4 regions of the Peribacillus sp. 05N428 genome follow, and region 3 is predicted to be linked to each of the others. Evidence: riboswitches for the same ligand, from Rfam matches in the RefSeq annotation. Region 3 holds a riboswitch; each other region holds the start of a gene.
The links. A riboswitch is a leader RNA that binds a small molecule or an ion and turns the genes downstream of it on or off. The one in region 3 is predicted to bind cobalamin.
Positions count from the first base shown of each region.

Region 1 (5,911 bases), on a different contig from region 3:
AACGGAGTGATGGTGCCTGCATATTGAAGCTTTGCCCCTCTTTGAGTTGCCGCAATCAACATGCTGTCTGTCGATGTTCCTGTTGCACAAGTATTTGTCACCTTATCCATGACATGCAAATCATGAAGCGCTTTTACTTTTGCCTCGGTCGCAGTCACTATACTGTGGATATATGCCTCTTCTGCCAAATGTCCATTTACAAATATCCATGTATTTATCGTTCCTGGAGCGGAACTCCAAGAATGCCGGTCAGCTAATGAAGCGTCGATGGCATTCCCTACACCGGCCGTTACAATGATAAAAACCGAGAAATCTTCAGCTCTTAATAGCTTGCTTGCGACCGTATCGAGAAAGACAGCTGTCATCATCCCTACCGTTTCCTGAGGCTCAAAACCATGAGTTGTTAAATAGTCGGCCATTTCAACATGATGATCCTCGCAATCATAGCCATGATGGACGTGCCTATTCACAAAATACTTATGCCAGCCCGTCCCCGAACCAGTCACTCCAGAAGACATCGTTCTAAGCGGGATCGGAGACTTCAATTGAATCATCTCAAATCCGACTGTCAAATAAGAATCATCAATTTCCAACGGGATAGTATCCTGGCCATGCTTTTCCGGAACGATGAACATTTGCGGTTTCGGAAGGGCGGGATGTGGGTGTTTTTCGATCGTCGTATGATATACATCCTGAATCCGTTCCTGTTGAAGCACTTCATTCGGCACATCAACAACCTGAATCTGCCCTTTCTCAAGCAGCATAAGCCGATCACAATATAATCCAGCCAAATTCAAATCATGAAAAATTGAAATAACGGTCAACTTCTGCTCTTTTGCCATTTTCCTCATTAGATCAAGAAGATCTTTTTGATAGGAAAGATCCAAATGGTTCGTAGGTTCGTCCAAAAAAAGGATTTCCGGCTCTTGGGCAAGGGCCTGTGCCAGCAGGACCCTCTGTCTTTCCCCTCCTGATAATCGATCAAAATGAAGATCCTGAAAATCAGCTACTCCCGTTTGTTCCATCACCCGCTGGACAATCGATTCATCTTCTGCGGACCAACTATGGAACCAACCTGATTGATGGGCATATCGCCCAAGTGAGACCGTCTCTTTTACTGTATAGGAGAAAGCTAATGAGGAATGCTGAGGGAGCACGGCAATGACCTGTGCAAGTTGTTTTGACGAATAATCCTTCAAATCCCTGCCGCTTATCCTTACGCTTCCGCCTTTATAATCGAGCACCCCGCTAAGCATACTTAAAAGCGTCGTTTTCCCGCTGCCATTAGGACCAAGAATCCCGAATAATTCCCCTTTATGTACATCAAAAGAGACAGAGTCCAAAACAGCTTTGTTGTGATATCCACCTGTTAACCCTTTTACTTCAAGCATCCGTTTTTACCCTTCTCTCCGTCTCTTTAATAAAATCAGCGCAAATGCAGGTGCCCCGATAAGTGAGGTAATCACCCCGATCGGCAGTTCCGATGGGGCAATGATCGTTCGTGCTACAAAATCGGCCAATATCAAGAATCCGCCTCCTATCAACAATGACAACGGAAGCAAATGTTTATGGTCAGGTCCCCAAATCTTTCGGACAAAATGAGGAATGACCAATCCTACAAAACCAATCGCCCCTGAAACGGCAACGGCTGCCCCTGTCAATGTCGAACCGGCTATCAAGATCCACATTTTCCGCCGCTTGACATTCACACCTAAGTGTTTTGCCCGGTCTTCCCCGAAAGTCATCGCATTCAATTCACTTGTATTCATGATCAAGGTCAACGAACCAATGATAAAAAACGGCAAAATGATTACGATATAATTCCATCCGCGCATTGAGACGCTTCCCATCAGCCAGCCGATGATTTGTCTTAATTCATCACCCGTCAGCGCAATCATCAATGAAATGAAGGCACTTAAAAACGAGCTGAAAATGATTCCCGTTAAAATGATCGTTTCCACTTTCATCGATCGATCCATTTTTTTTGCAAAAGTCAGTACGCAGAGCATCGTGAGCACTGAACATAAGATACTCAATGCCGGAAGGGTATATAAACCGATGAATGGCAGTGATATATTCAAGAATATTGTCAAAACGGCTCCGACCGATGCTCCTGATGAAATACCTAATGTGTAAGGATCAGCGAGCGGGTTCCGGAGCAGTCCCTGAAAAGCCGCACCCGCAATCGCAAGTGATGCCCCAACCAAACCAGCGAGCAGCACCCGCGGCAAGCGGATGTTCATCACGATATTCGTTAGCATCACATCCGGATCGGCAGAAATCGGCAAGTGGAAAATCTCCTTGCCGATTATTTGTATAAGTACGGGAATCGGTACTGGCACCGAACCAAAGGAAATGCCTATCGTCATTGCGAATAACAAAATGAACAACGCAATCAAATAAGCAAACGCCCATTTAGTTGTCAAATTGGTTCGGATAGACTGATTTGGCAAGTTCCTCTACTCCCTCTATTAAGCGTGGACCGGAACGGGTCACCAAGTCAGAATGGACATCAAAGACTTGGCCATTCTTAACAGCATTTACGTCTTGCCATCCTTTTCGGCCCTTCACTTCACTTACTGCATCTTTCGTATAATAACCATACGTTGTAATGATGACATCAGGATTTGCAGCAATCATCGACTCTTCATCAATTTTTGCCCAACCGTCCAATTCAGCAGCCGCATTATTCGCTGAAATAGTTTGAAGCATCTCATTCATGAAAGTATTTTTTCCAGGTGTGTATATTTCCGGTGAAGGCGAAACTTCCACTAAAACGGTCTTCCTATCCTCTTCCTTTACGGATTTGGCCTTTTCCTGGATATCCTTGAGCTTCGTTTTCATATCCGCAACGATTTCGTTTGCCTTATCATGTTCTCCCGTTGCCTGTCCAATCATTTCAATAGACTCATAGACTTGGTCAAAGCTTTGGGCATCATTGACTACGAGCACATCTATTCCAGCATCCTTAAGCTGCTGTAAACCCTCATTTGAATTATGGGCACTTGATGCATGCGCAAGAACAAGGTCAGGCTTCATGGAGACAATCAGCTCCGTGTTCATTTCCATTCCGCCAACTTTTTGAATTTCTTTCGTTTCCTCCGGGTAATTATCATTGTCGGAAACACCAACGACCTTTTTACCCAAACCAAGTGCAAAGACCACTTCCGTATTACTTGGTATCAACGAAACGATTTTCTTCGGTTCTTTTTCTATCGTTACTTTTTCCCCACTTGCATCTTTAATCGTAATCGGGAAAGCTTCGTGTTGAGCATGATTCGTTTGCTCCTTTTCTTTTCCTTCATCAGCAGCACCACCGCAGCCAACCATCATGCCTGCAGTCAGTAACATTAACAGTATCAGACCAAAAATCTTCTTCATTTTCATTCCCCACAATCTTTTTATTTAATTTCTTCATACCTAACAGAGAAAACCAATCCTGGAAGATGCCCCCAAAACAAAAAGCATCTCCCGTTAAACGGAAGATGCTTGCATGGCAACAATATCAATACGGACTCTATCTTAGGGTCTGCCACACACCTTCCCATCCGCGTAGGTTACAGGTGTACGAATTCTGGCAGGTCTCCTGGCTCATGGTCTTCGTCAACGGCACCTTCCCATATCTCATACAGTGGTACACAGCCGTCAGCTCCCATATACAGTGGCGGGACCGCGTTGGCATTTCACCAACTTCCCTTTTAAGTCATTAAGACACCAAATCGTTCATATGTATATAATTTTCACTGCCTTCATTATACACCATGTAAGAATCGATTATTATATGATTTTTCTGAACAAGTGCGAAATGACCCTTCCGCCTTCAATGCTTTGAAGCATTTTCAATCAGCGACGCAAACCCATTGATCGATAACCCCGGTGAAATCCGAACTCTATGCAGAGCATGCATCCCTTGGTCGCTTGAAGCTCCCCCAGGTTCGGTAGTGACTGCCATTTTGTATCCAGCTTCTTCTGACAGCCTGAGACTCTCTTCGTTATACCGGCCAACCGGATAGGAAAGCACTGTCGTGTCCTGGTCGAGGATACGGTCGAACAGCACCTTCGACTGAACCATTTCCGCTTCTTGCTGCTCTGCCGTCATGCGGTTCAGCTCCAAATGGTTGATGGTATGGCTTTCAATCGAAATCCCATCCCTGCTCATCTCCAACATTTGATTTTCAGTCAGGTGATGACCTTTATCTATGGACTTCCCGATCATGAAGACAGTTGCTTTCATATCATTTTCTTTTAATATCGGGAAAGCCTCCGTGTAGTTATCTGTATAGCCATCATCAAAAGTAAGCCAGACGCACTTCTCACTTGGCATCCGATTCTCGGCTAAAACGAGGAATGCTTCTTCAGGGGATAATGTATAGTAACCATTCTCCCGAAGCCAAGCCATCTGTGATCGGAATTCCTCCCTTGGGACCCGAAGGCCATTACCTTGGGAAATGCTGTGATACATCAAAATCGGAAGCTGGACCGGGGACTCGGCCTTTATCCAGTCTCCCGTATCGATTTGCCCCTCCGAATCCTGCCCGCTCCCATTCTCAGCCGCTTCGGCCACTTCAATGTCATCTTCCGCAATCGGTGCAGCCGTCTTTGTGCCTATCCCCTCTAAAATCCCTTGTGTGCATCCAGGTAAAATCAAAACCCCCAGCAATGCCGCCATCCTTAAAACTCTATATTTTTTCACTATCATTCTCCTGATTTTTTTATAGTATAATAGTACCAGAAAACCAATGGACAATAAAGTATTCCATTTAATGAAAAAAGAGGAAAAACGAGAGCTTTGCGATGCGCTAAACATTTATGAGGATTTTTTTTCATAACTATGTGCTATTAGCTTGAAAAGTTTGCCTATAAGAAATATAATAAATAAGTCGTCGACTTTAATATATGTCCCAGTAGCTCAGCAGGATAGAGCGACAGCCTCCTAAGCTGTAGGTCGTAGGTTCGATTCCTATCTGGGACGCTAATTATAAACCCCTGTTACAAGCGGTCCTTCCGCGGAGTAACAGGGGTTTTTTTCTGTTGGTTAAGAACAATTGATTTTTTGATGGAGAAAACACAGGTCTCAAGGCTAAATTTTTTCATCAAGCCATATAGATATAAAACCTGATTGCAAAACTATGCATAAAGGTTGGAAATATTGGCGAACAAGAATACAAACTGTTTGATAGTAAAAAAAGTCTTATTTATCACGTCGATAAATACAAATACTGATTTCGGGATATAATCATTTTTTTTTGAAATATATGTTTTAACCTGTCCCATCCGGGTATACAAATACTGTAAGACATTCTCACCAAAGGAGATGATAGTGCATGATGAGTACAATCAGAAGCCAATGGAACAAAGAGAATGACGCAGCGGTGTTTAGTCCCGGTGATCAGCGTTAGAGTCAATTGAAGAGTTGGATGATAATCAAACATGGGAATTACTAGTCTTCTCATCCAAAGGAGGAAGATACGATCATGAGTATTTACAGCCTATGGAATCCAGAGAATGATGAAGCAATTTTCAGTCCGGGTGATCAGAAGCCATTCAGTACGCTCATACGAGTAGATTCGGATAAACACACACACACTGACAAAACACTTGAATATGAATTACATGGCACCGTACTGAATGAAATTTAGTCGAAGCAGGAATATACCGAAAAAGGATGGAGCGATTGCTCCATCCTTTTACTTTTATTTATCGAATTTCAGTTTCGCCAAGGCATCTGCCAATGCAGTATTGATCGGCTCTTCTTTATTTTGCTTTTTCATATAATTGGATACTTCATTTTTGGATACTTTTTGATTTTTATTTTGCCCTCTTCGTTTATTGTAAGAAGATAGTTTTTCGTGAAAACCGCATTTACAGGTGAATGTCTGTGCTTCTCCTTGACCGCGCATTTCCATCTTTT
Region 1 is NZ_JBFTMS010000002.1:124,834-130,744, reverse strand. It holds gene AC1DIV_RS02295 (heme ABC transporter ATP-binding protein) at 1-1,391, opposite strand, end outside; gene AC1DIV_RS02290 (FecCD family ABC transporter permease) at 1,398-2,453, opposite strand; gene AC1DIV_RS02285 (ABC transporter substrate-binding protein) at 2,416-3,381, opposite strand; cobalamin riboswitch at 3,560-3,734, opposite strand; gene AC1DIV_RS02280 (polysaccharide deacetylase family protein) at 3,821-4,669, opposite strand; tRNA gene AC1DIV_RS02275 (tRNA-Arg) at 4,899-4,972, shown strand; gene AC1DIV_RS02270 (hypothetical protein) at 5,475-5,639, shown strand; gene AC1DIV_RS02265 (DNA topoisomerase III) at 5,694-5,911, opposite strand, start outside.
Region 1: linked by a shared signal. The riboswitch ahead of AC1DIV_RS02285 (ABC transporter substrate-binding protein) and the one ahead of AC1DIV_RS13770 (ribonucleoside-diphosphate reductase subunit alpha) in region 3 are both predicted to bind cobalamin.

Region 2 (5,911 bases), on a different contig from region 3:
GACCGGTTTCCATTATCCGCTTCATCATAGGCAAGCCCGAGAGCCAAATGCAGACTCCCGCTTATTTTCTCATCGAACAAAATATCGTCCATAGGTTCCAATATGTATGGATTGATTCCAATAGCGAACTCCCCTATAAACCGGGACCCTTCATCAATATTCAGGATTTGGTTCATTTCAGGGTCACGATTGGAAGTCGCTTTAATGATTTTCCCCTTTTTGAAGTTTAATTCTATGTCACTAAAGGTGATTCCTTCATAGGTTGTGGGTGTGTTGAAGGATATCCTTCCATTGAGACTATCTTTTATGGGTGCCGTAAATACTTCCCCATCCGGTAAATTCTTTTTTCCGGCACATATGACGGCCGGCATGCCTTTGATGGAAAAGGTCAAATCTGTCCTTGGTGAAACGATCCTGACTTTGTCAGTACGTTGCATCAATTGTTTTAACGGCTTCAAAGCCGCCTCCATTTTCCCGTAATCCATTGTGCATACGTTCAAAAGAAAGTCTTCGTACCTATTGAAGGTCATGCCGGCTTTTTGCGCTGATGCCTTGGTGGGGTAATTAAGTAAGACCCAACGTCGGTTGTTTACATAAAAAAGTGTAGGGGAATTCATGGCCTCCCCTTGAAGACGGTGCCTCTCGATGGGAACATCAGTCATTTCCGCATTGTTTTCTTCCCCAGTGATGATGATGACCGCATCGATATCCGTATATTTCTTCAAGGCCCATTGTGAAGCTGTGTCAAGCTGCTCCTTCACATTCCCTAGTAACAGGTGGCGGCTTATCTCATCGTCCTCGAGTTCCACATATGGATAAGCACCCACTCTGTATATTTCATCAATCAACTCTTTCAATAATGGTTTCGTGTTGATATGCCCCCGTATGAGGATTCTCTCTTTTGGCTGTAATTGTATCGAATGATGAATCAGCCTGGCTGCAAGCTTCGTTATCCTCTCATCCTTCATCTGCCTATCCCTTATTTTTCGAGTTCGCGAAGAGTTTCAAGCGCTTCTTCGACGTGGCCTTTAACCTTTACTTTACGCCATTCTTTGACTATATTTCCTGCCTTATCAATCAGGAAAGTTGAACGTTCAATGCCCATATACTCCTTGCCGAAGTTCTTTTTCAATTGCCAAACATCAAATGATTCAGCCGCTTCATGGTTTTCGTCAGCCAGCAGCAGAAAAGGCAATCCATGTTTTTCGATGAATTTTTCATGACGTGCCGCTGGATCTGGGCTGATACCAAGGATTACCGCGTTCAATTCCTCGAATTGCTCATTATGGTCCCGGAAATCACAGGCCTCCGTCGTGCAACCTGGCGTCATGTCTTTTGGGTAAAAATATAAAACAATGTTTTTCCCCTTAAAATCCGATAGGGAAACCATTTCACCATTGTTTGCAGGGAGTTTGAAATCAGGTGCTTTTTCTCCAATTTTAACAGTCATATTGAACCCTCCATTTCTTTCATTATGGTAAGAGTACCCAATAATCGAAAGAAACACAACTTTCATTTATCCTTCCTATCTTTCTGCTCCAGATCGATCACCGTACGAATCACGAACGCTGCCGGCAGTGTATACCCAATGAAAGCCTGAATGGTAGCTATCATCCTGCCCATGCCAATCGGGGCTATATCTCCATACCCTACAGAAAACATCGTCATCGCACTAAAATAAAAAGAAGTCTTCAATTGTTCATAGAAAGTCCCATCCAACCGATTGCCCATATCAAGAATCACCGAATGATTCTGAAGCTCGTATAATAAATATATCAGTGCAAATCCAACTAATATCGTCGCATATAAATTGCCAAGCCACAGCATATCCTCAAGAGAAAACTTCTTTCCTCCCGACTCAACAAGAAATAACGTACGAATGCTCATCACCATGCAAAAAATGATTCCTGCAATCAAGATGTAGAAAGTCATCCCCCACGCCCCATTTCAAAACGCCACTCCCTCTATACATACTCCCTGTCCAAACAATATATTCTTTTTTAGGAATCAGCCTTATCACCGACAAACTCATTAAACGGAAACTTTTCCGAATCTTTTTTCCATGTTGACCCTTTTGGTCGGATATGTTAAGATTGTCTAAATTTTTATAATAATTTTTATTTTATAAATATTTGATCTGCAAACAATTAACAAGGCAGGTTTTGCAAAATTTCATATGTGGAAATAGGTTCCTAATTTTCATTAGGATTAAAAGGGAAGTCCGGTGTAATTCCGGCACGGTCCCGCCACTGTAATGGGAATGTTAGCGTCAATCAATATGCCACTGATCAACGGATCGGGAAGGCCAGCCGCTAATGATATTCCCTAAGTCAGGAGACCTGCCTATCTCGACAACACTGTTTTAACCTACGGGAGATAGGGAGGTGTTAGGGACCTTATAATTGTAAGGGGCATTATGCATGCCTCTTTATTTTAAGCATTTCTAACTTTCTTTTTTGACGGTTAGGAATGCTTTTTTTATTGTTCGAACAAATGAATGTAGGAGGATGGGAATTTTGAAAAGCAGCAGTTTGGGTTACCCTCGAATCGGGGAAGATCGTGAATGGAAACGTACATTGGAAGCTTACTGGTCCGGTAAAATCGATGAAGCGGAATTTACGTCACAACTAAATGCCATCCGTTTAGGCAACTTACAAAAACAGAAGCAACGAGGCATTGATATCATCCCTGTCAACGACTTCACTTTTTATGATCAAATGCTCGATATGTCCGTCATGTTCGGTCTTGTTCCTGAACGTTATTCAGCATATGAAGGCGGAAGCGTCCCCCTTTCCGTTTATTATTCAATGGCCCGCGGAAACAATGATGAAGTCGCTTCCGAAATGACGAAATGGTTCAATACGAACTATCACTATATTGTCCCTGAATTAAAACTGGCACAGCTTACTTTAACGGAAAATAAACCACTTACAGCATATCGGGAAGCCAAGGAAAAGCTAGGGATCGAAACAAAGCCCGTTTTGATCGGACCTTATACTTTCCTCTCCCTTTCAAAAGGCTTCAATAAACAAGAAATCCCTGGCATCATCCTGAGCCTGCTTCCCCTATACACGCAAATCCTGCGGGAATTGGAGCAAGAAGGCGTGAAGTGGGTTCAAATGGACGAACCTTCCCTTGTTTCATCCATTTCCAAGGATGATATGCAAACCGTTACTTACCTCTATGAAAAACTGAATGAAGCAGCACCAAACCTGAACATCATGCTACAAACATACTTTGATGCGGTGGAACATTACCAAGAAGTCATCGAATTACAAGTCCAAGGGATCGGTCTTGATTTTGTACATGATAAAGGGAGGAATTTAAGTAACCTTGAGGCATTCGGTTTCCCGAAGGACAAAGTGCTTGCAGCGGGTGTGATTGACGGAAAAAACATTTGGCTATCTGATTTATCCCAAAAAATCGAATTGATCGAGACACTTAAGAAACAGGTAGCCGAGGACCAAATCTGGCTACAGCCCTCTTGTTCCCTGCTTCATGTCCCGGTGACCGTTCGTAATGAAACCGCCCTTTCAAAAGAAGTGAAAGAGGCCCTTGCTTTCGCTGATGAGAAACTTGAGGAAATCACATTTTTGGTCAAAGGGAATAATCAAGGCATTGAAGCAATCGCCGAAAAAGTCGATGCCAATAAATTTACGATTCAAACGTTAGCCAATTCAAATGTCCGAAATCACGGGTCTGTACAATCCAATGTCGAAAAGGTTAAAACCAGGACCGCCGGCCGTCAGCTTCCATTTAAGGACCGTTACCAAAAACAACAGGAATTTTTCAAATTGCCTTTTCTCCCTTCGACTACGATCGGCAGCTTTCCGCAGACATTTGAAGTTAAACAAGCACGCGGGAAATTCAATAGAGGAGAATGGACAGCCCAGCAATATGAAACATACGTTAACGAAGAAATCGTCAGGTGGATCGAAATCCAAGAAGAAATCGGTTTGGATGTTCTCGTTCACGGGGAAATCGAACGGACGGATATGGTTGAATACTTCGGCCATAAATTAGGCGGATTCGTCTTTTTAGAAAAGGGTTGGGTACAATCCTATGGATCCCGCTGTGTGAAACCTCCAGTCATCTACGGCGACATCCATTTCATCGAACCGATGACAGTCAAGGAAAGTGTATACGCACAATCACTGACAAAGAAGACGGTGAAGGGAATGCTGACAGGTCCTGTTACGATTTTGAACTGGTCATTTGTCCGTGATGATATTTCCAGGGAGAATGTTTGCTATCAGCTGGCGCTCGCTTTGGAAAAAGAAATCATTGCCTTGGAATCTGCTGGAATTAAAATGATTCAGGTTGATGAACCTGCACTTAGAGAAGGTCTGCCATTGAAAAAAAGCGATCGCGACGAGTATTTGAACTGGGCAGTGAATTCATTCTTGATATCCACATCAAGCGTGGAGGATACAACCCAAATTCACACGCATATGTGCTATTGCGACTTCAACAGTTTCATGGACGTCATCTCCTCCCTCGATGCCGATGTAATTTCCATCGAAACATCCCGCAGTCATGGGGAGCTCGCTTCCGCATTCGAGGAAAAAACATATGAAAAAGGCATTGGCCTGGGGGTGTATGATATTCACAGCCCGCGTGTGCCGGCAGTGGAAGAAATGGTCGATATGATTGAACGGGGCATAAAGGTATTGGATAAAGACCAGTTTTGGATCAATCCCGACTGCGGCCTGAAAACAAGGGGTATCCCGGAAACCGTCGCTTCCCTGAAAAACATGGTCGAAGCAGCAAAAATCGTCCGTGAAAACCTTTTAGTAAACCAACAGGCAAATGATTGAGGAGAACGTTGCCCATCCAACACAGCAGTCACGGACTTTTTTAACCGACCTTGTTTTTCCACCGGATACAAATCATCATAATACCATCTTTGGCGGAAAAGTAATGGCCTATGTTGATAAAATAGCTTGCATTTCCGCTATGCGCCATTGTCGAAAACCCGTTGTGACTGCTTCAAGCGACTCTTTTGATTTTTTGGCCCCCATCAAAACAGGGGACGCGATCAACCTTGAAGCTTATGTCACCTGTGCTCATCGCACATCAATGGAGGTATTCGTGAAAGTGGAACGTGAGAACCTATTAACAGGTGAAAAACAGCTAACGGCACGCGCTTTTTTAACGATGCTGGCCATTGATGAAGACGGTAAGCCGACAAACGTCCCTCAGGTCATTCCGGAAACGGAAGAGAAAAAACAGCAATATGTTCAAACCAAAGCTAGATATATCGAAAGAAAGAAAAAACGGAACTAAACAAAAACCCCTTCAACATGAATGCTGTTGAAGGGGTTCTTTCAGTTCCCTGCCCCGCGGTACCTCTTCACTCCCTGATTCCATATGAAAACGGATATCACGAAAAAGGCAACCCCAATTACAGGTGTGGCAAATGCATAAACATACCACTCTTCTTTTCTTAGGAAATAAGATGCCGGATAGACACCGACAAACGCGAATGGCAACACCCATGTAAGGACAAAACGAATGACCTTATTATAAATATCAACAGGATAGCGCCCGTAGTTCCCGATATTGTACATCATTGGCATGATGGATGTTTTCGCATCCGACCAGAACCCAATGCTTGCTATCGCAACGAATATGGCTGCATAGGCAAGGGCCCCGCCTATTGCAAAAATGATGAAAAGAATCGGGTCATACCACACAAGCTGCAAATCCAATGAAATCCCCGAATAGAATATGATGATCAAACCGGTCACAACACCAAATAACGCTTCAAGCTCGATTCTTTCTAAAATGACTTGAAACAGGCTATGGATCGGTCTTGTTAATATCCGGTCCATTTCACCTTTGACGATATAGCGGTCATTAAAGTCCCAGATGTTGAAAAAGGCTGAAAAAAGGGCGAATGGGATAAGGA
Region 2 is NZ_JBFTMS010000015.1:109,614-115,524, reverse strand. It holds gene AC1DIV_RS15680 (aminopeptidase) at 1-968, opposite strand, end outside; gene bcp (thioredoxin-dependent thiol peroxidase) at 980-1,450, opposite strand; gene AC1DIV_RS15670 (potassium channel family protein) at 1,513-1,932, opposite strand; cobalamin riboswitch at 2,170-2,361, shown strand; gene metE (5-methyltetrahydropteroyltriglutamate--homocysteine S-methyltransferase) at 2,508-4,817, shown strand; gene AC1DIV_RS15660 (acyl-CoA thioesterase) at 4,810-5,286, shown strand; gene AC1DIV_RS15655 (ABC transporter permease) at 5,328-5,911, opposite strand, start outside.
Region 2: linked by a shared signal. The riboswitch ahead of metE (5-methyltetrahydropteroyltriglutamate--homocysteine S-methyltransferase) and the one ahead of AC1DIV_RS13770 (ribonucleoside-diphosphate reductase subunit alpha) in region 3 are both predicted to bind cobalamin.

Region 3 (5,911 bases):
TGTTGGATGCGTCGGTTCGAGCATCCGAATTTTTTTTATATGATTGGTCATTCGTGAAAACTCCTTTAAGAATAGATTACTGGGTCATGATTGACGTTAACTTGAACAGCTTTCGCAGGCATTGTCATATTCGGAAGACGTCGAACGAACATAATACGTTGATTTCAACCCGCTTTCCCATGCCGTTAAATGGATATCCAAAAGGACCTTCGCTTTGATTGTATTGTGTACATACAGATTAAAGCTGATTGCTTGGTCAATATGGCGTTGGCGGGCTGCATTTTGCCTGATGCTTTCCAGTTGATCCAAATTGAAGCGCGTCTTTTTATAATATTCATACGTATTTGGCGTCAAGCCTGGTGCGGTCACCTTGAATTTGAAGTTTTTCTTTTCTTCGTAAAATTCAATTTCATACAAAGGATCGATTCCATCCGTGGAATTACCGATTTTGGCTGTCGATGAATTGGGGGCAATCGCCATTAAATAGCCATTACGGGTTCCGTGCTCCTGCACGTCTGCTTTTAAATCCAGCCATTTTTGATCTGTATAGTCACGCAGTTCGAAATAGTCCCCTGTATGCCAATCAGAACCTTCAAAATATGGGTAAGATCCTTTTTCCTTGGCCAATTCGTTGGATGCCTTGATAGTTAAGTAAGCGATCTTTTCGTATAAAGCATCTGCATAGCGAACAGCCTCATCGGATTCCCAATAAATATTCTGTGTGGCAAGTAAATGATGCCATCCAAACGTTCCTAAACCAATCGCACGGTACCGTTTGTTCGAGATGGATGCTTGTTTGACAGGAAGATTATTCACATCAATGACATTGTCCAGCATACGGATCTGAATGGGAATCAATCTTTCCAGAACATCGCTGCCCACCGCTCGGGGCAAGTTAATGGATGAAAGGTTGCAGACAACGAAATCGCCGCTTTTACGAACCACAACAACATCTCCATCTTCTGTTTCATATTCATCCGTGATCGTCGAAGGGCTTAGGTTTTGGGCAATCTCCGTGCAAAGGTTAGAACAATAAATCATACCTTTATGTTTATTCGGATTCTTCCGATTCACTTCATCGCGGTAGAACATATACGGTACGCCTTCTTCTAATTGAGAAATCATGATGCTTTTCATGATGTCCATCGCATTGATTTTCTCAAAGCTATAGTTTGGAAGCGTGCCATTTTCTGCGGCCTCGACAGCAAGTGCATAATGATTCCTGAAGCTTCCTTCGCCTTTCTTTTCGTCATAAAGATCTTCAAGTGAAAATCCAAGGGTTTGCTTAACGGTATGCGGATCGAAAAGATACCATTCTTTTCTGTCGCGTACAGCCTCCATGAATAAATCCGGTATGCATACACCTGTAAAAATATCATGTGCTTTTAATCTGTCATCCCCGTTTTGAGTCTTCAAATCGAGGAAGCTCATGATATCTTTATGCCAGGCATCCAAGTAAATCGCGATGGCACCTTTACGTTGACCCAATTGATCGACACTAACAGCTGTCTGGTTGAATAGTCGAATCCAGGGCGTCGTGCCTGAACTGTTTCCAGAGAAACCGCGGATATCGGAACCAAGCGAGCGAACCTTACCGACGTAAAGACCGACACCGCCGCCGAATTTAGATACTTTTGCGGCATCGTAGTTTGATAGGTAGATTCCGTCAATGGAATCTTCAATTGCGTCGATAAAGCAGGAGCTTAACTGTCCATGTGTTTTACCTGCATTGGAGAGTGTAGGAGTCGCAACGGTCATATAAAGGTTGGACATGGCCCAGTATGCTTCTTTTATCAGTTGCAGGCGGTGCTCCTTTTTTTCCATTCGCATGATTTCCATCGCGATGATCATGAAACGTTCTTGCGGCAGTTCGAAGACCTTGTCCTTTTTTGGGCGGGCCAGATAGCGGTCATTCAATAAGTAGATGCCTATGTAAGAGAATAATTTATCTTTTTCCGGGTCGATCACCGATCCCAATTCCTCAATTTCCGCTTTTGTATATGAAGATAGCAGTTCTGGTTTATAAATGGGATAACGCTGACCTTCCGATAGCTGGGAGAGTTCTGTGATCAGCTCATAGAATGGGCCATAACTCTTGCCTTCATATCCTCGATTGGCTTGTGCATCCCTATACATTGTATTCAACAGTTCTGCTGCAGCAACGAAAGTCCAATCCGGTGCATCGATATCCACGCCTTCAAGAGCGAGCTGAATCAGTTTTTTTGATGCCTGTTCTTCGGTTGAGTCACTTTTGCGATCAAGCCATTTTGTAAAACGCCTTTTGAACTTTTCCATATCGAGACGGCCTTCGAATTCCTTCGATAACGTCTCAAGCTGGATGGATTTCGCTTCTGTGTCATTTTCACTTATGGTAGAGTTATATGTTTGAGTCATTAATAATCCTCCTTGTTAACTTCCGCTAAAATAAAAAAACCGCCCAAAGAATTGAGCGGATCAAACGATAGAATAAAAGAGCCATGAAAAAATAGCCGTTATACTATCGTTTCATCATCTCAATCCCCGAAGAATAAGAAACGTGAAAAATTCAAGGCAGGTCTCCTGACTCATGATCATCCTACTTTGAGTCCTTCCCGTATAGAGAGCTATACAGTGGTTTTCTCATTTCGTCACATTTACAGTTGCGGGGACAGTTCCGGGTTTACACCGGATTCCCTTTTCAGCCATCACTGGCACCTTGGATTATAAAAATTCTATATATAGTTATTGGAATTGTTTATGTAATCAATATCTAGTATTTCTGCTTATATTATCGTAAGCCATATACGATGATAATTCAACTAATATATTTGAAAAAAACCAACCCTTATCTATTGACAAAGTGATGGAAGAGGGTAGGGGAATGAAAGATTTTATGGGGGAATGGATAAATCAAGCGCTGATTTTACGGGATTTTGTGTTAAAATAAAGTGTCTAGTAAAGGTGGCTCTCCCTTATTGCAATGAGGGGATTCGCGGAAAAATTTTTATGAAAAAGGGGATAAAATCTTGGAAAAAGTATTAGTTTTTGGACATAAAAACCCGGATACAGACACAATCTGTTCAGCAATCGCTTATGCAGATCTGAAAAAGCAGTTAGGTATCAACGCTGAACCAGTTCGTCTGGGTGTAGTGAATGGTGAAACTCAATATGCATTGGACCAATTCAAATTCGATGCTCCCCGTCTTGTGGAAAAAGTTGCAGGGGAAGCTGATGGCGTAATCCTGGTCGATCATAACGAACGCCAGCAAAGTGCTGAAGATATTGACCAAGTCCGTGTGTTGGAAGTTATCGACCATCACCGTATCGCTAACTTTGAAACAAGCGATCCATTATATTACCGTGCGGAACCAGTTGGCTGTACGGCAACCATCTTAAATAAAATTTATAAAGAAAACGGCATTGAAGTCCCTAAAGCAATCGCAGGTCTTATGCTATCTGCCATCATTTCCGATTCTTTATTGTTCAAATCCCCGACTTGCACGGGGCAAGACGTTGCGGCAGCAATGGAACTGGCTGCCATTGCAGGAGTCGACGCTGAAAAATATGGCTTGGAAATGTTGAAAGCGGGTGCTGACTTAAGCGACAAAACGATTGCCCAGCTCATCACTCTTGATGCAAAGGAATTCTCCATGGGAATGGCTAAAGTGGAAATAGCACAGGTCAATGCTGTTGATCCGAACGAAGTCCTTGCTAAGCAAGCTGAATTGGAAGCAGCGATTGAAGCGGTCATCGCAGTGAAGGAATTGGACTTGTTCCTATTCGTCGTAACGGATATCCTGACTAATGATTCCGTTGCCTTGGCCCTTGGTAAAGCGTCATATGCAGTTGAAAAGGCATATGACGTTTCATTAAACAATAACATCGCCGTGTTGGAAGGCGTTGTATCGCGTAAAAAACAAATCGTGCCGGTCTTAACCGACGTATTCAGCAAATAATACAGGAAAAGGGTTGCTCATTAAAAACATGGGCACCCTTTTTCTGTACATTCAAAAAAAGACTCAACCATCCCATTAAGGGTGTTTGAGTCTTTTTTCTTAATTTAAAGATTCCTTTTCTTTTTCATAGGCGATGACAATCAATTCTTTATTGGCTTCCTCGCCAAGTTTGCTTTCAAAGATTTTCAGTTCATTCAATAAATCCGGTGACAGATTTGCTGCCGTATAATCCTGTTCTGGTGTCATGCTTTTCGCTCCTTTCAAAAGGAAATGATTCATGTTATCTATTTTGTCGGTTTGAAAAGTTTCTATTCAGCAGAATTTTACTTCTTTAAGATATTTTACTTTCTGAGGTGGCGAGTTTTTCAAGCAATGTCGAACTTTCTTCATCGAGTCCTTGGACTTGGACAGGTATTCCCAAGAGCTGATATTTAAGAATAACCGTATCGACAGCACCGACTGCGGAATCATCCCAGATTTTGGAATGGGAGAAGTCGATGACGATTGCATCGGCTTTTTCCTTGAAGTCGAACTTTGAAATAAAGTCCTGGACAGAAGCGAAAAATATTTGTCCGCTGATACGATAAGTGATTTTCTTAGCCTGGATGTCTGCCGTTTTCTCTACTGCCACTTTAGAAATTTTAGCCGAGAAGAAAATCATGCTCAATAGCACTCCGGCAAATACCCCTTTTGATAAGTCATGTGTATAAAGGACAATGAGGACCGTCACGATCATCACGGCTGCATCCGACTTAGGAGCTCTAGTGAGCCTCTTTAGGGAAGACCAGTCAAATGTCCCGATTGAAACCATGATCATGACTGCGACAAGTGCAGCCATCGGTATTTTGATAAGGACATCATTCAATACCACGATTAATACCATAAGGAATGCGCCCGCTACAAATGTCGAGAGCCGGCCCCTTCCACCAGATTTAATGTTGATACCGGATTGGCCGATCATCGCACATCCTGCCATGCCGCCAAAACATCCGGCGATGATATTCGAAATCCCCTGGCCTTTTGCTTCCTTATTTTTATTACTGTCCGTGTCAGTCATCTCATCGACAATTTGAGCCGTCAATAACGATTCAAGCAGTCCAACAAACGCAAGGGCAATGGAATAAGGGAAAATGATCGCCAAAGTTTCGAAGGTCAAAGGGATGCCTGGAAGCATGAACATCGGAAGCGCTTCGGTCAATTGCCCCATATCCCCAACCGTCCGCACCGTAGCCCCCATGGTAACCGCAACGATCGTCATGAATATGATGGCGACAAGGGGTGAAGGTATGACTTTCGTGATCAGCGGAAAAAGATAAATGATAGCTAATGAAACGGCTGTCATGACATACATGATCCATGTTTCGCCCACGAAATGGGTGAGCTGTGCCGTGAAAATCAAGATAGCTAAAGAATTCACAAAACCAGTCATGACCGGCTTCGGAATGAACTTCATTAATTTCCCGATTTTTAAAACCCCTAGTAAAATTTGCAGCAAACCAGTCAATATGGTTGCAGCAAGTAAATAGTTCAAGCCATGATCTTTAACAAGGTCGACCATGACGAGTGCCATTGCGCCAGTGGCAGCCGATATCATTCCCGGCCTTCCGCCGACAAAGGAGATGACGATGGCAATGCAGAATGAGGCATATAGACCAACCATTGGGTCAACGCCAGCAATGATCGAAAAGGCAATCGCCTCAGGAATCAATGCCAAGGCAACGACAATTCCCGAAAGAACATCTCCTCTAACGTTGCCGAACCATTCCTTTTTGTATGCAGATGTATTCAAAGAAACACTCCTTCTTTCTTATATATATGGGTTCATTTCTTTTTTAACGCACTAAATTATAGCATGAGTCCTTTATTCTATCTATATGGATAATATAAACGACAAATCGAGGGCTATTCATTTCTTATCGTACGAAGGAAAAATGCTTTAGGAGAGAAGAATTGGTGCAAAAGTTGATTGAGCTATC
Region 3 is NZ_JBFTMS010000012.1:106,989-112,899, reverse strand. It holds gene AC1DIV_RS13775 (ribonucleotide-diphosphate reductase subunit beta) at 1-51, opposite strand, end outside; gene AC1DIV_RS13770 (ribonucleoside-diphosphate reductase subunit alpha) at 97-2,394, opposite strand; cobalamin riboswitch at 2,533-2,713, opposite strand; gene AC1DIV_RS13765 (manganese-dependent inorganic pyrophosphatase) at 3,006-3,935, shown strand; gene AC1DIV_RS13760 (hypothetical protein) at 4,035-4,181, opposite strand; gene AC1DIV_RS13755 (SulP family inorganic anion transporter) at 4,267-5,724, opposite strand.

Region 4 (5,911 bases), on a different contig from region 3:
AGGTTGGATGATATCCAAAATACTTTGCCAATATGAATTCTCGATCATGATATTGCTCTTGATAGCCTTTCAGCATATCCTCCATTCTTTCCATCAACACCCCAGTGAAGAGGAAATATGGCAGCATCACTATTTTTTTTGCCCCTAAGCGGATGCATCGTTCAATACCTTCATCAACGTGAGGGTCCGTTACACCCATGAAGGCTGTTTCGACCCATTTAACGTTTAATTTTTCCCATAATAATCGTGAAATTTTATATATATCACTATTTGCATCAGCATCACTGCCGCCTCGGCCAATTAGCAATATCGCTGTCTCAGAATGTTCAGAGGTCGTATCGAATCCCGCTTCCTCAAGACGGTCTGTCAGGATCGTCAATACATCATGGTGGACCCCGATCGTTTGGCCATATGTGAATTTCACTTCTGGATACTTGGTTTTCCCATCCTCTATTTCAGCTGGGATATGTAATTTCGAATGTCCTGCATGCAACAAAATGATCGGTATGACGATAACTTCAGTAGCCCCTCGTTCTACACAATTATCAATTCCTTTGGATATATTCGGTGCCGCAAATTCCAAGAAGCACGTTTCCACTAGGAAACGCCCGTCCATTGCCGGAATCATATTTTCAATAAAATGACGGACTTCTTCATTTCCCGAAGCCAACCGGCTTCCGTGTCCTACGAACAAAACTGCTTTCATTTACTTTCCCCCTCTTGATTAGTCTTCACAAGGCGCAGGCTCTATGTTTATTTTGGGAGCGATGTCCTGATAAGAAAAATTCTGTATCTTTTTCGAACGTTTGAAGTATTTAAAAAGCCGCTCATTTGGATGGGCATTTTGCTTATACTCGCCGACAATGTCCGTGATCAGTTCTACAAGCTGTTCCGGTTCAATGCCTTCCGCTACCGGCTGACCCGGATGGGCTGTTCTTCCAACCGGTTTAGCTCCAAGAAATAAGTCGAACTTCCCTTTTCGGAAGACAATCCCGATATCATCCATCACAGCACTATAACAAGCCATCCCACACCCATTAAAACCGATGTTCAGTTCCTTGGGCATGCTCATTCCGCCAAGCACCCGGTGTATTTCATCTGCATAAGGAATGGATTCCGCTTTTTCACCATCACAGAAATCACAGGCTTTTAATGTCAGTACATCTCCAATTGGCGACAAAAGAAAGTTTGCTGATTGCAATTTCCCCGTAATGACTTCCGGATCCGTTGTCGGAATCTTTAAGACAATTTTATGATTTGGCGTGTATTCCATCGTTCCCTTTTCCCCGACAACTTCCGCAAGTGTCATCATTTGTTTGGGAGTGAATTGTTTATTCGCCACACCTGGACTAACGGCAAGTTCGAACACCGACTCCATTTTTTGCTGAACAACCGGCTTAATGGATTGCTGAACGGCTTGACCCTTGACTCTGGACAGAGCTTCCATTGCCATTTCAAAGGAAGCTTGCTTCTTTTCAGGTGCTTTTGTAAGTAAGCCAACTCCTCCAGCGGACTCGGGTAAGGCTTCTTGATCTAATGCCCACGGTTCCGCTTCTTTTTGCAGTCGCTGATGCGGCTTCAAAGTTTGCTTTTCCGAATTCAACGTATATTTTCTTTGATAGCCTCTCGGTGTGATGATTTTGTCGTCATATAAAAAGGTGGATGAATTACCGATAATGACGGTGGTCAACATTCCAATATCGTGATTCAACATATCCTTCAAATTGGTAATGACAATATCCTGCCTATCGCGATAAGCACTTTTCACCAACCCGACAGGTGTATCCGGCGAGCGGTAGCGAAGGAGAATTTTCTGTGTTTCAACAATTTGCCGGGTCCGCCTGCCGCTGCGCGGATTATACAGTGCAATGACAAAGTCTGCCATTGCAGCTGCTTCAACCCTTTTAGCGATCAGTTCCCAAGGAGTTAAATGATCACTGAGGCTGATCGTACACGAATCGTGCATGACGGGCGCCCCAAGTAAAGACGCACATGAGTTGATTGCTGAGATGCCAGGAATGACTTCTATGCCCACTCCAGTTTCTTCTTTCCAGCCTTTTTCAATCAATACTTCATAAACCAACCCTGCCATCCCGTAAACTCCGGCATCCCCACTGGAAATCACCGCCACTTTCTTTCCCAGCTCCGCTTGTTTCACTGCTTCCTGTGCACGTGATACCTCTTCGGTCATCCCCGTACTAATGATCGTTTGATCTGTTAGCAGTCCCTGAATGAGTTCAACATAAGTTTTATAACCAATGATGTAGTCACTTTCTTGAAGGGCTTCGACGGCACGTTTGGTAATGTGTTCAAAATTCCCGGGCCCAAAGCCCACGACGAATAATTTACCGTTTGTACTCATTAAGACATCTCCTTTTACGCTTTGTTCTTTGAAATACCCGTATGAGCAGGAAAATCTGGATTAGGGGTCATTTCCCCGTCTTTGTATTGATAGATCATCTGTGGAACAAACTCACCATCATCGATATTACTGACGATCTGCCGACCGAAATCAGGCGTTTCCACTCGATACCAGTTTCCTTGGGGATAGGCAATCACTACGCAGGCATCCTTACATCTCCCGTTACAGCGTGTCCTCGTTGTATGGATTTTCAGATCCAGTCCTTTTGAAGCAATTTCATCGCGAATCGCTTGGGTTACTTCTTCCCCGCCCTTTTTCATGCAGCTGCTCCCATTACAAATCAACAGATGCGTATTTGTACCCGTCAAGTTCCAAGTAGTCATTTTCTTCCTCCTGAGTTCAGGGAAAAGGCAAAATAAAAAACCTTAACATAAGAGTCAAGGTTTAAAAAAACTATATGAATGAGGAGCCAAAGGCAAGCTTGCCAAACCCTCCCAAAATCGTCATAGTCCTTCTACCTTTCCCTCCGAAAAGTATCATGCAATTTTAAAAGCAGGTTTCCTGGCTTACGCTTCATTTTACTTTGTCCCTTCCCGGCATCATGCCAGTGGCTATCGACAATTTCATCAGCGTTTACAGTAGCGGGGGCTGCATCGGATTTTCACCGATTTCCCTATTATCCCTTGCTTATTCACACAAGGGCACTTTTAAAATGAAATATTTGGTTTTATTATACATTTCCAACTAACTTAATCTATCATATAACAACTTTGTCAAAATTCAATAGTTTATTCCGACTGTTTAGAAAAGTTTAAACGTGTAAAACCAGTTACAATCCTTTCCTCGCAACAAACTTCGACCAAAAAAAAAAGATAGTGTAGCTGGAATTATTTCTTTATGGTACACTATACGAGAATTTTCTAAATAATTACATAAGTTTCATGGTGTTGAATTTCTCGGAATTCAGCTTAAAAGGGAAGCCGGTGAAAATCCGGAGCGGTCCCGCCACTGTAAAGGGAAGTTCCATTACTTTAACTTTAATCCACTGTCAAATGAGATGGGAAGGATGTAATGGGATGATGAACCAAAGCCAGGAGACCTGCCATGAAGCGTGAAACTGTTTCAGCCTACGAGGATGGGCGTGCGGATCAGGCAGAATGGCCCAAGGTTGGTTCATGCTGCAAAATTCCTGTTCATTACGCACTTCTTTCCTTTGAGAGAAGTGCTTTTTAGTTTGGGCGCCGCTTTTCTTCTCAAGATTGATCAGAACAATTAAAAGTGTTGAAAGGAGAAAGAATGAAAAGAACCAATTGGAAAATTATTTATTTTGTCATTTTACTGCTTTTTGTCCCGAAACGGGCATTGGCCATGCATATCATGGAGGGCTTTTTACCCATAGAATGGGCTATATTCTGGTGGGCCGTGTCGCTTCCATTTTTAATCTTGGGGTACCGGTCCATTAGGTCCAAAGTAAGGGAAAACCCAGAAACAAAAATGATACTAGGCCTATCGGGCGCATTTGTATTTATATTATCGGCCCTAAAGATTCCTTCCGTTACGGGAAGTTCTTCGCACCCTACCGGAGTTGGTTTAGGTTCCATACTATTCGGACCATTGGCCATGAGTGTCGTCGGCTCCATCGTTCTGTTATTTCAAGCTGTTTTACTGGCACACGGAGGATTGACAACATTAGGGGCCAATGCATTCTCCATGGCCGTTTGCGGACCGTTCATTGCTTACTTTGTCTTCAAGGGCGCAACTAAATTGGGGTGGTCTTTTTCACTTGCCGTATTCTTGGCAGCTGCTTTTGGGGATTTGGGCACCTATGTAGTAACTTCCGTTCAACTTGCTCTTGCTTTCCCTTCCGAGGTTGGAGGATTCATGGCCTCTTTCAGTAAATTTGCAGGGATTTTTGCCCTGACCCAAATTCCCTTAGCGATCAGTGAGGGGTTATTGACAGTCGTCGTGATGAATTTCTTGAAAAAATACAATCTAGGCGAATTGAAATTGCTGCGAGTTTTATCTAAGGAGGCCCGTTAATATGAAAAAAAGTTTACTGCTGCTTTTCCTGGTCGTCATTCTTGCTACCATACCGTTGATCACCCAACAAGGAACGGAATTTGGCGGTGCCGATGGCGAAGCTGAGGAAGCCATCACTAAGATCCATCCGGAATACAAGCCATGGTTCAACAGTATTTGGGAGCCGCCAGGTGCAGAAACCGAAAGCTTATTATTTGCGCTTCAAGCTGCAATCGGAGCCGGTTTCATTGGATACTTTATTGGTGTGATGAGACAAAGGAATAAGCAAACCAAACAAGAATTGGCCGAAAAATCGAAGCATGTTACTCATTGATAAATATGCCTATTTCAATGGGCTAAAGGATGTACATCCGTTGGAAAAGATGGTTTTTGCACTCTCCCTTTTGCTGTTTTCGTTAACGGTAAGGGATATGGCCGTTTCGCTCATCACTTTTACGGTGATGAGCGCTTTAATCATTTTCGCGGCAAAAATCCCGCTTTCTTATTATCTTAAATTACTCCTATTACCAGGATTTTTTATACTATCAGGAACCATTACCATCCTTTTTTCTTTCACTAGTAAATTCACTTCGATTTCGAATATATGGTGGTCCTGGAAGATCGGGAATTGGCAAATATTCATCAGCGATGACAGCTTTGGTACGGTGGCCAATTTGATCACTGTCGTATTCTGCAGCATCAGCTGTTTATATTTCCTTACCTTAACTACACCCATTACCGTCATCCTATCCGTGCTGCGAAAACTTAAAGTGCCTTCGTTATTGGTCGATTTAATAGAATTGACCTATCGATTCATCTTTATTTTTTTAGATACGGCTCTGGCCATTCACCAATCACAAGCTTCACGGCTGGGGTATGGTTCATTTAGGAAAGGCATTCGATCTCTCGGATTACTAATTTCATCATTATTTTTAGGAGTATTGCAGCGCTCTGGACAGTTGACGATGGCCATGAACGCAAGAGGCTATCAGGAGAACCTTTCCTATATCGAGGATACTTACACCTATTCCTCACGCAATTGGCTGATCGCGATTGTCATACTAGGAAGCTTAATCCTTATTAATGGATATTTGTAAATTGGAGGCAACCCAACAATGGACGAGCATATTTTTCATATAGAAGGCCTCACCCATCAATTCGCAGATGGAACCTTCGCTTTAAAAGGACTTTCGCTAACGATCCAACAAGGTAAAAAAATTGCATTATTAGGAAATAATGGTGCTGGCAAATCGACTTTATTCCTCCATTTAAATGGTCTATTACAACCTACTGCAGGAAAGATCAGATTTAAGGGCAAGAAAATAAAATATGACCGGAAAGCATTATTATCATTACGAAAGCAAGTCGGTATCGTTTTTCAAGATCCCGACTCTCAGCTCTTTTCCGCTAATGTACAACAGGATATATCGTTTGGACCAATGAATTTAGGATGGGATAGAATTGCAGTCCAGGAGAAAGTAAATTGGGCAATGGCTGAAACGGAAGTAACCGAACTAAAAGATAGACCTA
Region 4 is NZ_JBFTMS010000001.1:189,527-195,437, reverse strand. It holds gene AC1DIV_RS00845 (sirohydrochlorin chelatase) at 1-706, opposite strand, end outside; gene cobJ (precorrin-3B C(17)-methyltransferase) at 725-2,362, opposite strand; gene AC1DIV_RS00835 ((2Fe-2S) ferredoxin domain-containing protein) at 2,377-2,745, opposite strand; cobalamin riboswitch at 2,897-3,086, opposite strand; cobalamin riboswitch at 3,288-3,483, shown strand; gene AC1DIV_RS00830 (hypothetical protein) at 3,467-3,595, shown strand; gene AC1DIV_RS00825 (energy-coupling factor ABC transporter permease) at 3,659-4,402, shown strand; gene AC1DIV_RS00820 (energy-coupling factor ABC transporter substrate-binding protein) at 4,404-4,715, shown strand; gene cbiQ (cobalt ECF transporter T component CbiQ) at 4,702-5,478, shown strand; gene AC1DIV_RS00810 (energy-coupling factor ABC transporter ATP-binding protein) at 5,497-5,911, shown strand, end outside.
Region 4: linked by a shared signal. The riboswitch ahead of AC1DIV_RS00835 ((2Fe-2S) ferredoxin domain-containing protein) and the one ahead of AC1DIV_RS13770 (ribonucleoside-diphosphate reductase subunit alpha) in region 3 are both predicted to bind cobalamin.